One region of the Sphingobium sp. RSMS genome, then DNA from elsewhere that is predicted to be linked to it. Evidence: riboswitches for the same ligand, from Rfam matches in the RefSeq annotation. Region 1 holds a riboswitch; each other region holds the start of a gene.
What was found. A riboswitch is a leader RNA that binds a small molecule or an ion and turns the genes downstream of it on or off. The one in region 1 is predicted to bind cobalamin.
Positions count from the first base shown of each region.

Region 2: linked by a shared signal. The riboswitch ahead of EGM87_RS19635 (ferredoxin-like domain-containing protein) and the one ahead of EGM87_RS11075 (TonB-dependent receptor plug domain-containing protein) in region 1 are both predicted to bind cobalamin.
Region 3: linked by a shared signal. The riboswitch ahead of EGM87_RS19660 (HoxN/HupN/NixA family nickel/cobalt transporter) and the one ahead of EGM87_RS11075 (TonB-dependent receptor plug domain-containing protein) in region 1 are both predicted to bind cobalamin.
Region 4: linked by a shared signal. The riboswitch ahead of EGM87_RS19515 (DUF1636 domain-containing protein) and the one ahead of EGM87_RS11075 (TonB-dependent receptor plug domain-containing protein) in region 1 are both predicted to bind cobalamin.

Region 1 is NZ_CM191257.1:2,298,968-2,302,520, reverse strand. It holds gene mobA (molybdenum cofactor guanylyltransferase) at 1-179, opposite strand, end outside; gene EGM87_RS11080 (threonine ammonia-lyase) at 179-1,162, opposite strand; cobalamin riboswitch at 1,248-1,462, shown strand; gene EGM87_RS11075 (TonB-dependent receptor plug domain-containing protein) at 1,633-3,447, shown strand; gene EGM87_RS11070 (ABC transporter substrate-binding protein) at 3,455-3,553, opposite strand, start outside.
Region 2 is NZ_CM191258.1:316,130-319,682, reverse strand. It holds gene cobN (cobaltochelatase subunit CobN) at 1-197, shown strand, start outside; gene cobO (cob(I)yrinic acid a,c-diamide adenosyltransferase) at 194-799, shown strand; gene bluB (5,6-dimethylbenzimidazole synthase) at 856-1,425, shown strand; cobalamin riboswitch at 1,498-1,719, shown strand; gene EGM87_RS19635 (ferredoxin-like domain-containing protein) at 1,892-2,956, shown strand; gene EGM87_RS19630 (precorrin-8X methylmutase) at 2,956-3,553, shown strand, end outside.
Region 3 is NZ_CM191258.1:323,396-326,948, forward strand. It holds gene cobW (cobalamin biosynthesis protein CobW) at 1-910, opposite strand, end outside; gene EGM87_RS19660 (HoxN/HupN/NixA family nickel/cobalt transporter) at 907-1,998, opposite strand; cobalamin riboswitch at 2,153-2,381, opposite strand; gene EGM87_RS19665 (LysR substrate-binding domain-containing protein) at 2,474-3,367, opposite strand.
Region 4 is NZ_CM191258.1:288,565-292,117, reverse strand. It holds gene cobT (nicotinate-nucleotide--dimethylbenzimidazole phosphoribosyltransferase) at 1-1,005, opposite strand, end outside; gene EGM87_RS19515 (DUF1636 domain-containing protein) at 1,002-1,409, opposite strand; cobalamin riboswitch at 1,602-1,791, opposite strand; gene EGM87_RS19510 (MgtC/SapB family protein) at 2,131-2,637, shown strand; gene EGM87_RS19505 (sterol desaturase family protein) at 2,912-3,553, shown strand, end outside.

The DNA of each region.
Region 1 (3,553 bases):
TCCGCCAGCCCGATCATCCCCTCCACCTGCCGGCCGCAGACCGCCACGGTTTCGACCTGCCGCCCCAGCGCCGCCACCGCATGCTCCAGCAGGCTGCGCCCATCCAGCATCGCCCGCGCCTTGTCGCTGCCGAACCGGCTGGACCGCCCGCCGGCCAGAACCGCCCCCATCAGCCGCATCATGCGCCGCCCGCGATGATCCGGGCATAGCTGTCGGGATCGACATTGCTGCCGGAGATCACCACGACGCTCGCCCCCTCGGCATCCGGAGCCAGCCCGGCCAGCATCGCCGCCAGCGACGCGGCCCCGCCCGGCTCCACCACCAGCTTGAGCGCCGAAAAGGCAAAGCGCATCGCGTCGCGCACCTGATCGTCGCTCACCGCAAGGCCGCCCGCCAGATAGGCCCGGTTGATGGGAAAGGTCAGCGCCCCCGGCGCGGGAGACAGCAGGGCGTCGCAGATCGACCGCGCATCGGCCGACACGCTTTCCCGCACGCCGCTCGCCAGCGAGCGCGCCGTATCGTCGAACGCTTCCGGCTCCACCGCCAGGATCGCGACGCCGGGCTGGCGCGCCTTCACGGCGGTCGCAATTCCAGACACCATGCCGCCGCCGCCGCAATTGACGAGGATCTGGCCGATCTCCGCCCCTGCTTCGGCGGCCTGTTCCATGATCTCCAGCCCGATCGTCCCCTGGCCGGCCATGATGAAGGGATCGTCGAAGGACGGCACCAGCACCGCGCCCCGTTCGTTCGCCAGCCTCGTGGCGATTTCCTCCCGGCTTTGGGTGAAGCGGTCATAGGGCACGACATCGGCGCCCAGCGCCCGCGTATTCGCCGTCTTGATCGCGGGCGCGTCGGCCGGCATCACGATCGTCGCCGCCATGCCCAGCAACCGCGCCGCAAGGGCAACGCCCTGCGCATGATTGCCCGAAGACCAGGCGACGACCCCCGCCTTCCGCTCCGCCGCGTCCAGGCGGGCCAGCCGGTTGTAGGCGCCGCGGAACTTGAACGATCCGCTGTGCTGCGCGCCTTCGAACTTCACCAGCACGCGCCGGCCGCAGCGGGCGTTGAGCGCCGCATTTTCCAGCAGCGGCGTGCGGATGGCGGCAGGGGCGATGACCCGCGCCGCATCCTCGACATCGGCGGGGCTGATGGCGAACGGCATGCAATCTCCTTCCATGGCTGCCTCTTGGCATGGCCGCCGCTTTCCCTTATGGCGCGGGACGCGGGCGGGGCAATGCCTTCGCGCGCAAAAAGAAGATCGCGCCGGTGCCCCGAAGGGGGCTGAAAACGGGAATGCGGTGCGGACGGGAAACCGTCCTATTCCGCGGCTGTCCCTGCAACTGTAAGCGGTGAGCGCGATGCACTTCGGCCCAGGGGCCGGCCACTGGACGCAAGTCCGGGAAGGCGTGCATCGCCGCATTGACCCGCGAGCCAGGAGACCTGCCGGCGCATGGTCGCTCTTGCCTTGGTCCAGGGTATGGCCATGGCACGGTGTTCTCCGTCTGAGCGACGAAGCGGCGCAGGGCCGCATCGGTGCGGGGGGAGGGCACGGGCGCCGGCCATTTCCCCCGTCCGGCCGCGCGAGCGGACGCCCTGAGCCATGTTGCACCGGCGCTCAGGGGGAATATAGACATGTTGAGGATTTCCATTTCCATCGCCGCCTTGCTCGCGGCCGCTCCCGCCCTGGCGGAGGATGAGATCATCGTCACCGCGCTGGGCATCGAACAGCCGCGCGACGAGGTCGGCCAGGCGGTCACGGTCATCGACGCCGACACCATCCGCACCCGCCAGAGCGTCAGCGTCGTCGACCTGCTGGCCACCACGCCGGGGGTGCGCTTCAACCGCAGCGGCAGCCTTGGCGGCGTGACCGGGGTTTCGTTGCGCGGGGCGGAAACGACGCAGACGCTGGTGCTGATCGACGGGGTCAAGGTCAACGACACCAGCGGCATCGGCGACATGTACGACTTCGGCAATCTGCTGACCGGCAATATCCGGCGAATCGAAATTTTGAGGGGGTCCAACTCCATCGCCTATGGCAGCCAGGCCATAGGCGGCGTCGTCAACATCATGACCGGCACGCCTGCCGCCGGTTTCGCGGGCAATGCCTCGGTCGATTACGGTTACAGCAATACGCTGAACGCCAAGGCGGATGTTTCGGGCGGCAGCGGCATCGCTTCGGGCGGCGTCGGCATCGCCTATTTCAACACCGACGGCATTTCCTCCGCCGCCAGCGGCACGGAAAAGGACGGGTATGAGAATATCGCCGCCAATGCCAAGCTCAAGCTGGCCTTCACCGATACGCTCAGCCTCGACCTGCGCGGCTATTATATCCATGCCGATCTGGATACCGACAACGGCGTGGTGGACAGCACCGCCGACAGCTCGAAATCCGATCAATATGTCGGCTATGCCGGTCTGAACCTGTCGCTGTTCGACGGCAGGCTCACCAACCGGGCGGCCGTGACCTGGTTCCGCATGGACCGCGACTATACATCCGCATTCGGCCCTTATGGCTATTCGGGCACCAATCTGCGCTTCGAATATGAGGGTGTTTATCAGCCGGTCGATCAGGCCAAGCTGGTCTTCGGCTATGAACATGAACGGCCCGACTACGACTTCTCCGGCTTCGGCTCGACCGAAAGCCACCGGGCCGATATGGACAGCGTCTATGCGCTGGCCATCGTGAAGCCGGTCGCCGGCCTGTCGCTGACCGCCGGCGCGCGGCATGACGATCACAGCCAGTTCGGCGGCGCGACCACCTTCGGCGCCAATGCGAACTACACGCCCAACGCCGGCGCGACCAACATCCGCATGAGCTATGGGGAGGGGTTCAAGGCCCCCTCGCTCTACCAGCTTTACGGCGCCGACGTCGGCAATGCGGGCCTGCGCCCGGAGCGGTCGAAAAGCTACGACATCGGCTTCGACCAAAGGCTGGACGGCGACCGGGCGATCCTCTCCGTCACGGCTTTCCGCCGCGACACCAAAGACCAGATCAACTATGATTATTCGATCGGTCTTTACGGCGGTTACAATAATCTCGACCGCACCCGCGCCAAGGGGGTGGAGGCGATGCTGGCCCTGAAGCCTGTCGAGGCGCTGACCGTCACCGCCGCCTACAGCTATGTCGATGCGCGCGACCGCAATACCGACGCCCGGCTGCCGCGCCGCGCCGCCGATGCGGTCAGCGTTTCGGCGGACTATGTCTGGCCCTTCGGCCTGTCGACCGGCGCGACCGTGACGATGGTGGGCGACAGCTTCAACGATGCGACCAACGCGATCCGGCTGGACGGCTATGCCGTGACGGACGTGCGGGCATCCTTCCCGATCCGGGAAAATCTGGAGATCTACGGCCGCATCGACAATCTGACCGATGAGAAATATGCCACGGTCCATGGCTATGGCACCTATGGCCGGTCGGCCTTCGGCGGCGTGCGTGTGCGCTTCTGAAAATAGCCTAATGGCGCGGCGCGGCGTTCACCCGCGCCGTGCCCTTGTGCGCAGCGCCGTCAAGCTGCGCTGCGATGCCCCGCGCCGCCTCGACATAGGCGGGGCC
Region 2 (3,553 bases), on a different replicon from region 1:
AGGACCATCATTTCGACGCGGTCCACGCCGCCTTCATCGAGGATGAGGCGGTTCGCGCCTTCATGGCGGAAGCCAATCCGGCCGCCCTGCGGGAGACCGCCGCCCGCCTCCACGAAGCGCTGGACCGCGCCCTTTGGAAACCCCGGTCGAACAGCGCCGCCATGCTTCTCTCCCAACTCAAGGATGCCCCGCAATGATCGAACGCACGCCCGAACAGCATGCCGAAAAGATGAAGAAGAAACAGGCCGCCCATGACAGGATCATGGCGACCAAGACGCAGGAAAAGGGCCTGCTGATCGTCCACACCGGCAAGGGCAAGGGCAAGACGACCGCCGCGCTCGGCATGGTGGTCCGCGCCATCGGCCATGGCAGGAAGGTGGGCGTCGTGCAGTTCGTGAAGGGCGCGATGACCACCGGAGAAAAACGGGTGTTCGATGCATTCCCCGACAATGTCGAATTCAAGCCGATGGGCGAAGGCTTCACCTGGAACACGCAGGACCGGACGCGGGACATTGCCCTTGCACGCGAAGCATGGGATGAGGTGAAACGCATGATCGCCGATCCGGCCTATGACATGGTCCTTGCCGATGAACTCAACATCGTCCTGCGCTACGACTATCTTCCGGTCGAAGAGGTGCTGGAGGCCGTGACCGCCAGGGGCGAAATGAAGCATGTCATCGTCACAGGCCGCAACGCGCCCGAGGCGCTGATAGAGGCGGCCGATCTCGTCACTGAAATGACCCTCGTCAAACATCCCTTCCGCAGCGGCGTGAAGGCCCAGCCGGGAATCGAATTCTGACACACACCGCCTTCGACATCGCCGCCTTCGAGGAACTGGTGCACCTGCGCCGCGACGTGCGCCATTTCCTCACCGATCCGCTGGACGAGAGCGAGGTCGAACGGCTCCTTGCCCTCGCCCATAGCGCGCCCTCTGTCGGGCTTTCGCAGCCCTGGCGTTTCGTCCGGATCGAAACGCCCGCCTTGCGCGAGGATCTTGCCGCCCATGTCGACGCGCAGGTGATCGAGGCGGGCAGTATCTATCGGGGGGAGGAAGACAGGCTGTACCGAAGCCTGAAATTGCACGGCCTGCGCGAAGCGCCGGTGCTTTTCGCGGTCTATTGCGACGAAGGCACGGAAACCGGCCACAGGCTGGGCGCGATCACCATGCCGGAGGCGCGCCGCTATAGCTGCGTGATGGCGATCCACACCCTCTGGCTGGCTGCCCGCACGCGCGGCATCGGCATGGGCTGGGTTTCGATCCTCGACCGCCCGACCGTAGACGCCCTGCTCGCCATTCCGGAAAACTGGCGCTGCCTCGGCCTGCTGTGCCTGGGCTATCCGGTGAGCGAGGAGGCGACGCCGGAACTGGAGAGGCGCGGCTGGGAACATCGCACAGACTGGCATTCCACCATTGTCACGCGCTGACGATTCCCGTCCGAAGGCCTCTTCCCTTTCCTTTCCGCCCGGCCTATGAGCGTTTTTGGAGCGGGTTCCGCCCGCTCCATCGATCGCGTCGGTGCCCCGAAGGGGCTTAAATGGGAACGCGGTGCGGGAGGAGACTCCCTAATCCGTGGCTGTCCCTGCAACTGTGAGCGGCGAGCAAGGCAAGGACGTGCGGTTCCCCCCGGGGAACGGCCAGCCACTGGAGCGATCCGGGAAGGCCCGTGCCGAAGCGACGACCCGCAAGCCAGGAGACCTGCCGAACGCAAAGGTCGCTCTAGCCATGGTCCAGGGGATGGTCACGGCTCGGTTCTCCGCACGGGCGACGAAATGCGGCTGGGGGTGAACCCTCCGGCCGTCGTTGCGACGTGGGAGGTAAGGTCCGTTGCCAGACGCGCAAAGCGCATCGTCCGCCGCCATTCGCGGCTGGTGCCCGACGGCATGGCGCCCGATGATGGCGGGCGACGGGCTGCTGGTGCGGGTCCGTCCACCGCTGGGCCGCCTGACCGTTCCCCAGGCCATCGGCCTTGCCGAAGCCGCGCGTCTTCACGGCAATGGCCTTGTCGACCTCACCAACCGGGCCGCGCTCCAGCTTCGCGGCGTGACGGAACAAGGCCATGGCCCGCTGCTCCGGCACCTTGTCGCCCTGGGCCTTACGGATCACGATCCGGCCCGCGAAGCGCGCCGCAATTTCCTGCTCGCTCCCGATTCATCGCCCGGGGATGACACGGAAAGCATCGCGCTCAGCCTGATCGCCCACATCGATGAGCTGCCCCAGCTTCCTTCCAAGATAGGGATCGCCATAGATGCCGGGCCTGCGCCCTGTCTTGCCGCCGTCCCCGCCGATTTCCGGTTCGAGCGCAGCGAGGCGGGCAGGCTGCTGCTGCGGGTGGAGGGGCGTCCGCTGGGTTCGCCCACCAGCGTTGAAACGGCGGCGCGCGACCTGATTGCGCTTGCCCGCTGGTTCCTTGCCACGGGCGGCGGCGCATCGGGCCGTGCCGCCCGGCACGAAGCCCCGCTGCCGACCGCTGCCGACATCGCGCCCGCGCCATCCCGCCCGCTGTCCCGATTGCTGGCGGAGGCATCGGGGCCTTTCCACGGCATTCCCTTCGGTCAGTTTGACGCCGACAGCCTTATCGCGCTGGCCGGGAAACCGCATGTCACGGCCCTGCGCCTCACCCCATGGCGCGGTTTGATCCTGGAGGGCGGCGCAGACAGTGCGGAGCACGCCTCTCCTGACGGCCTGCTCCGCGTCGACGCCTGCCCCGGCGCGCCCGCATGCCCGCAGGCAAGCGTCGAGACGCGCGGCCTCGCCACCCGGCTCGCGCCCCTTGTCGAAGGGTCGCTGCATGTGTCCGGCTGCGCCAAGGGCTGCGCCCGCCAAAGGCCCGCAGGGCTGGTCCTCACCGGCCGGCAGGGCCGCTTCGACCTGTCCCGCAACGCCCGCGCCGGATCGCCGCCGGAAAAAACCGGCCTGACCGCCCGACAAATCCTCGCCCTGTTCGGAAGGCCCTGATGCCCCACAGCTACGAAACCGACGGAGCCGCCATCTATCGGCAGTCCTTCCGCACCATTCGCGCCGAAGCCGACCTTGCCCGCTTCTCGCCCGAGGAGGAACGCATCGCCGTCCGCATGATCCATGCGGCGGGCCTGGTCGGACTTGCTTCCCACATCCGCTTTTCGCCGTCCTTCGCCCGGGACGCCATCGCCGCGCTTCAGGCGGGCGCGCCGATCCTCTGCGACGCGCGCATGGTGTCGGAGGGCATAACCCTGAAGCGCCTGCCCGCCGCCAATCCGATCCTCTGCACCCTGAACGATCCGCAGGTGCCTGCCCTGGCGGCGCAAATGTCCAACACCCGCTCGGCCGCGGCGCTCGAACTCTGGCGCCCGCATCTGGAAGGCGCGCTGGTCGCGATCGGCAATGCCCCGACGGCGCTTTTCCATCTGCTCAACATGCTGGAGGACCCCGACTGCCCCCGCCCGGCCGCGATCATCGGCTGCCCCGTCGGCTTCGTCGGCGCGGCAGAATCGAAGGAAGCGCTCTGGCGCAGCCGGCCCGTCCCCTGCTGTATCGTGGAGGGTCGCCCCGGCGGCAGCGCCATCACGGTCGCGG
Region 3 (3,553 bases), on a different replicon from region 1:
TGCGGGGGCCGACGGCTTGCAGCACGAGGCGGGCGGGGCGCCCTTCTATGGCGAGGAAGCCCTTCACGCGCAGGATGTCATGCACGGCGATGCTCTCCGCCAGCGCCGCCAACAGCGGCTCCGGACCGGAAAGTTCGCCCAGGTCGACGATGAAGCTCTCGAAATCGTCATGGTCGTGATCCTCCCCATCGTCATGGTGCGAGGGACGGGCATCGATCCCGTCCTCCACCCCGGCGCCGAGGCCGAGCAATATGGCCGGTTCGATCTCTCCCCTCGCCGTGCGGAGGATGCGGACGCCGGGGCGGATTTCCTGGGCCAGTTCCTGCTCCAGCACGGCCAGCCGGTCCACGGCGACCAGATCGGTCTTGTTGAGCAGGACAAGGTCGGCGCAGGCAAGCTGGTCCTCGAACAGTTCCTCGATGGGGCTGTCATGATCCAGCGTCGGGTCGGCCGCGCGGGCGGCGGCGAGCGCCGCCTCGTCATGGGCGAAGCGACCCGCCGCCAGCGCGTCGGCGTCGATCAGGGCGATCACTCCGTCGACCGTGGCGCGCGTGCGGATGTCGGGCCATTGGAAGGCCTTCACCAGCGGCTTGGGCAGGGCAAGGCCGCTGGTCTCGATGATGATGTGATCGGGCGGGGTGGGCCGGTCGAGCAGCTTTTGCATGGTCGGCAGGAAATCGTCGGCCACGGTGCAGCAGATGCAGCCATTGGCCAGTTCGATGATGTCCTTGTCGGGGCAGGCTTCGTCGCCGCAGCCCCGCACCAGCGCGCCGTCGACGCCCACGTCCCCGAATTCGTTGATGATGAGGGCGAGGCGGCGGCCGCCCGCATGTTCGATGAGGTGACGGATCAGCGTGGTCTTGCCGGCGCCGAGAAAGCCAGTGATGACGGTGGCGGGAACCTTTTTCATGCGGGATTTCCTTGCGGTTGGTGGCTGGGGATGGGAGCGACTTCGATCTCGTCGAAGCCTTTCCAGCGATAGATGGCCCAGCTCAGCAGCCAGCAGGCGGCGAACAGGCCGATGATGATGAAGCCGAGGCTGTTGAAATGCTCGCCAAGGTCGGCGGCAAGGGTCCAGACGCCGCCGCTGAGGCCGAGCTTGTCGCCCAGCAGGGCCGCTGCCTCGATCCCGCCGATGAGCAGCGCGACCAGCGCCGACACCAGCGTGATGGTGATATTGTAGTAGAGCTTGCGGATCGGCTTCACGAACGCCCACTGATAGGCGCCCATCATCAGGGCACCGTCCGCCGTGTCGATCAGCGCCATGCCCGCCGCGAAGAGCAGGGGAAAGATGAGGACGGTCGCAACCGAAAGGCCGCTGGCGGCCTGACCGGCGGACAGGCCCAGAATGGCGACTTCGGTTGCGGTATCGAAGCCCAGACCGAAGAGGAAGCCGAGCGGAGCCATGTGCCAGCTTCGCGTCACCAGCCGGAAAAGCGGGCGGAAGAGGCGTGCGAGCAAACCCCGATTGCCAAGCAATATGTCCATATCTTCATCGACATAGGCTCCACCCTTTCGAACATGGTTGAACGTCCTGAGAACTGATCGGAGGATGATCAGGTTCATCGCCGCGATGGCGAAGAGGAAGGTCGCCGACACCATTGTCGCGATGGTGCCGCCGATGGCTCCCGCCGCTTCCACCCGGCTCAGCGCACTGGCGGCGACAGCGATGGCGACGGCGGCGATCAGGACGATGCCGCTATGGCCGATGGCGAACCAGAAGCCGACGGTCAGGGGCCGCTGGCCGTCCTGCATCAGCTTGCGGGTCACATTGTCGATGGCGGCGATATGATCGGCGTCCACGGCATGGCGGAGGCCCAGGCTCCAGGCCAGCAACGCCGTGCCCAGCATGACCGGATCGCCCGCGAAGATCGTGAAGGCCGCGATCCAGGCCGTCAGATTGGCGGCGATGAGCCCGGCGAACATGCCGGTCGCGCGGCGGCGAAGACGGCTGGCCGGCGCCCCGGGCGATTCCGGCTCATGGGTCGATATGCTCATAGGGTCGGTACCCCGTCGGCGTCTGCGAAACCGGACGGGAGCCGCCTTCATGCCGGACGGACGCTCTTGCGCCCGGCATGCCGACAGCAGCTCCCGCTGCGTGAAGCGTCGCTCAGACGGAGGACCGTGCCGTGGCCATCCCCTGGACCAAGGCAAGAGCGACCAGACGCAGGCAGGTTTCCTGGCTCGCGGGTCATAGCTTGGCGCATGGCCTTCCCAGGCCTCGCATGATTTAGCGTCCGGCCCAGTGGCTGATCCTCCGGCGCTTCCGGGGGATCGCTATGCGTCTCGCTCGCCGCTTACAGTTGCAGGGACAGCCGCGGATTCATCACCGCATTCCCTATTAAGCCCCTTGGGAGGGCACCGGCGCGATCATGAAGGTCGGTCGAAACCACCCTTCGGCGGCCATGCATAGAGGCTGGAACAGGGAATGGGAAGAGGAGGCTTGAGCAGAAGATGTTTCCTCAATTAACTCCTACAAATGACGTTCTTCCAGCAGGGTCTTCAGAAAGGCCTGGCCGGTCGGTGACAGATCCTCATGATGGATCAGCCAGAGCGCGCTCATGACCGGCACGTCGAAGGGGCGGTTGATCACATTGTCGACGTGCAGCCGCGCCATCGACCCGGCAATCACCGTGGGGCCGAAGCCGGCCGCGACAAGGCCCAGCAGGGTCGCGAGGCTGCGGGCTTCATGCGAGATTTTCGGGACGAACCCTGCTTCCGCGCACAGGGCCTGGAAATGCTCCGTGAACCCTGTCCCATTGGGCGCGCCATAGAGCACCAGCGGCTCGTCGGAAAGGTCAGCGATGCGCGGCGGGGCAGGGCGCAGCGCCAGCGGATGATCGGCGCGCAGGGCCAGCACCATCTCTTCCTTGAGTAGGCATCGGGACAGCATGCCTTCGGGCAGCGCCGGCGCCTCGAAATTACGCACGATGCCAAGGTCGAGCTGACGGCTCGCCACACTCTCCACCTGCTCGTCGCGGCCTTGTTCGCGCAGGATCAGTTCGACATCGGGATAGGTCTGGCGGAAGCGGTAGAGCGCCCGCGCCACCGGAGGCACGAAGGGGCCGGAAGTGGTGAAGCCCAGCCCCAGCCGCCCGATCTCCGCCCTTTGGGCCATGCGCGCGATCTGTGCGGCGCGGTCCGCCTGGGCAAGGGTCCGGCGTGCTTCAGGCTCGAACAGCCGGCCGGCCTCCGTCAATCGCACCCTGCGGCTGGTGCGGTCGAACAGGCGGACGCCCAGTTCCTCCTCCAGAGCACGGATCTGCTGGCTGAGCGGCGGCTGCGATATGCCGAGGCGCAGCGCGGCGCGGCCGAAATGCATCTCCTCAGCGACGCACAGAAAATAGCGGAGATGGCGAAGGTCCATGGATCATGTCGCTCAACATATCGATCATGCCATATTATATATTAGACGCAGAATGTCCAAGGGCGCATGGGCGGCTTCGAATGTGGCGGCGTCTCCCGGCTGGCCGGCGGAGGTGCGCGGGCTATGCCCCCTCATTGCCGCAGCACTCCGCCATGGCCGGGGATGCCGTCGCATTCTAGGATGTGT
Region 4 (3,553 bases), on a different replicon from region 1:
TGCCACCGCCGCTTCGGCAAAGGTCGCCATGCCGCCATGCGCTGCCAGAGCGGAACGCACGATCTGCGCCGCGACCGCCGCGCCGCTTCCTTCGCCCAGCCGCATGTCGAGCCGCAGCAACGGCTCCAGCGCCAGAGCGGCCAGCAGGCGTTCATGCCCCGCCTCCGCCGACATATGGGCGGCCATGCAGTGCCCGACGATCGCCGGATTGTCCTTCGCCAGCGGCGCGACCGCCGCGCAGCCGATGAACCCGTCCAGCATCACCGGCACGCGCAGCATCCGCGCCGCCAGCACCGCGCCGGCCAGCGCTGCGATCTCTCGCCCGCCCAGCCGGCGCAACGTTTCGAAGGCATCGGCGCAATGCGCCCCGTGCAGGGCGAGCGCCCGCGCCACAGCTTCGGCCTTGCGCGCCAGCCCGTCGCCATCCACGCCTGTCCCCCGTCCCACCCAATGGGCCGCAGCACCCCCGAAGGCCTGCGCGCAGAGCGCCGCCGCCGGCGTGCTGTTGGCAATGCCCATCTCGCCCAGCAGCAGCAGGTCCAGTCCCGGTTCCACCGCCGCCGCCCCCGCGTTGATCGCGCTCAGGCAATCCGCCTCGCTCATGGCCGCCGCGACGCAGATGTCCTCCGTCGGCCTTTCCAGATCGAGCGCGATGACGGCCAGCTCCGCCCCGCAGGCTTGGGCCAGCGCATTGATCGCCGCGCCGCCATGACGGAAATTCGCCACCATCTGGGCGGTGACCTCGGCCGGGAAGGCGCTGACCCCGCGCGCGGCCACGCCATGATTGCCGGCGAAGATCGCGGCGCGGATGCGCTCCGCCCGGGGGCGTTCCCGCCCCTGCCAACCCGCCATGAAAAGCGCGATCTCCTCCAGCCGCCCAAGCGAACCGGCCGGCTTCGTCAGCACCCGCTGCCGCGCCGCCGCGGCTTCGGTGGCGCCTGCATCCGGGGCGGAAAGGTCGGCCAGCGCGGCGGCAAAGGCCGCGCGGTCGTTGAACCGGATCATGAACAGACGAAGCCTTCGGGCGGCGTGCGGACGATGAAATGCCCCTTCACCCCCTGGGGCCAGTCCGCATAGCGCACCACGCCCTCGTCGCTTTGGGCATGGCGCAGGGCATAATCCAGGATCGCGCGCGCGGCTTCCTCATCCGGCGTGAAGTCGCCCAGCACATAGCCGATCTTGCCCGTTCCGCGCACATGTACCGTGCAATGGCGCTGACAGGCGAAGAGGCAGGGCATGTCCTGAACAGCGACGGACGCATAAGCGGGATCGCCGTCGCGTACCCTGTGCAGCGCCTCTGCCAGCAAGGCGCCGCCCCGCCGTCCGGCAGCATCCTCCCGCTGTTCCGCCGAAAGGCGGCAGGTCGAACAGACGACGACCGAAGCCCCCGGCCCCACGGCCCGCAGCATCAGCGATCGCTCCGCAAATCAGTCATTCCACATCCTCCCGCCCGACGGCATGTGCCCCGACGGGAACCGGGCAAGGGAGGACGGTCCGGCACCAGGCAGGCGACAGGCCTTCCCCCGCACGGTCCAACCGGCAAGGCGATGGCTGTCGTTCAGCGAGGGAACCCCCGTTCGGCCGGCACACCCTGTCCGGTCGAAGAACGACGGCGTCAGGCAGGTCTCCTGGCTCGCGGGTCGATGCTTTCCGGCCGCCTTCTCGGACCTTCATGGCCCAATGGCGCGATGGCCGGATGGCTCGCCGCTTACAGTTGCAGGGGCAGCGCGGGCGTTCCACCCGACTTCCCTTTTCATCCCCTTGCGGGGAACCTGTCGCACCAGCGCTGATAAAGCCGCCTTCGTCCAATCGCAAGGGTGGAAAAACAAAGCCGGCCCAGCCCGCTCCAATCGCGCGACTTCCCCTCGGCCGGGCAATGGCAAAGCTTCTCTTCACCTGCGTGAACTGCTATTATCGGGCGATAGGGAGAGGGCCATGGCGATTCTGACGCGATGGATGGACTGGTTCTGCCGCCTGTTCGCATGCACGGCTGAAAACGACATGCGGGTCAACGACCTGATCGCGCACCTCCGTTCCGACATCACCGAACGCTGAGCGGCAGGCGCGAAGCCGCTTTCCCATTCGGCCGCATTCACGGGAACGGGCGCGCCTCTCGCGGGTATTATGGCTATGTTGGCCAACGACCTCGGCACCACGCTCGTCCGCCTCTTTCTCGCGACCCTGCTGGGGCTCGCCCTGGGGTTCGAGCGCGAACGCAACGGCCATGATGCGGGCCTGCGCACCCACGGGCTGGTATCGCTGAGTTCGGCCATGCTGACCCTGTCCGCCCTGGAACTGGCGGAGGTCCACAAGGACAGCGATCCGATCCGCGTCGTTCAGGGCCTTGCCCAGGCGATCGGCTTCATCGCGGGCGGCCTGATCTTCGTGCGCGGCGGAGATGTGCGCAACATGACCACGGCGGCAAGCCTGTGGATGGCCGCTGCCGTCGGGATCACGGCGGGCGCCGGCCAATATGTCCTCGTGCTGGCAGGGTCGCTGATCGCGCTGCTGCTGCTTTCCCTGCTGCTCATATTCGAGAAGCATATCGGTCCGCGCGAGAGCGGATCGGACGATCCGGACGCCGATTCCATGACCATGCCCAACCGGCGCGGGTCCGCCCCGGAGCGCGAAAACTGAAAGCCGGCAAGATGCGTTGAAACGAGCAGTCGGAAATCGCCCGCCCACGGTCCGTCGCTCCTTCGCTCCAACGGATCGTCATTCCGAAACCATGATTGGGTCGGAAGGGCATAGGCAGCATCTATGGGGCATATACCTTAATCGCATCTGGCGCGTTGGGCGCGTCTTCCCGATGCTGAAACGACATGAAGTTCAATGAACTGCGAACATCATTTTCGTCGCCTGGCGAGGCGGACACGCCCGCAGGGACGAGGCAGCATCTCGAGGTCAGCATATGGACGGCGTTCGCGTAGGCAAGAGAGTGATAGGCGCACAGGCGCCCGTCATCATCGGGTGGGAAAATATAGGCCGGGTGGAAGGCGGACCGCTCAAGCAGTTCATCTTCACCTGGTTCCAGCCCACGGCGCTGTTCGCGCTCATCGCCTTCTGGTACTATGCGCCCAATTCCATCGCCAAGGCGTCCACCGCCATCGGGATCGGCATCGGTTTCAGGGTGCTGCTGCTGGCGCTCGAATGGGTCAGCCCGCGCTATGAGAGCTGGCGTCTGACCTGGAAGGAACTGGTCACCGATCTCTTCTATGTCGGGCTGGGCTACACCATTCTGGACCTTGTCGAACATTATATCGGCAGCGGTGCGGTGATCGAGGCCATCCAGCACAGTTTCGACTGGGACAAGCTGGCGTGGTTCACGGGCCTGCCGCTGCTGGTGCAGGCTTTCCTGATCTCCTTCATTTTCGACTTCGGGCAATATTGGATGCACCGGGGGATGCATAACTGGTATCCGCTCTGGCTGCCCCATTCGGTGCATCATTACATCACCCAGTTGAACATCAACAAAGGCGCGGTCGGAAATCCCGTCGAGCTTTTCCTGATCGGGCTGGGCATTGGCGGGTTCTTCGACTTCCTGCCGAGGGCC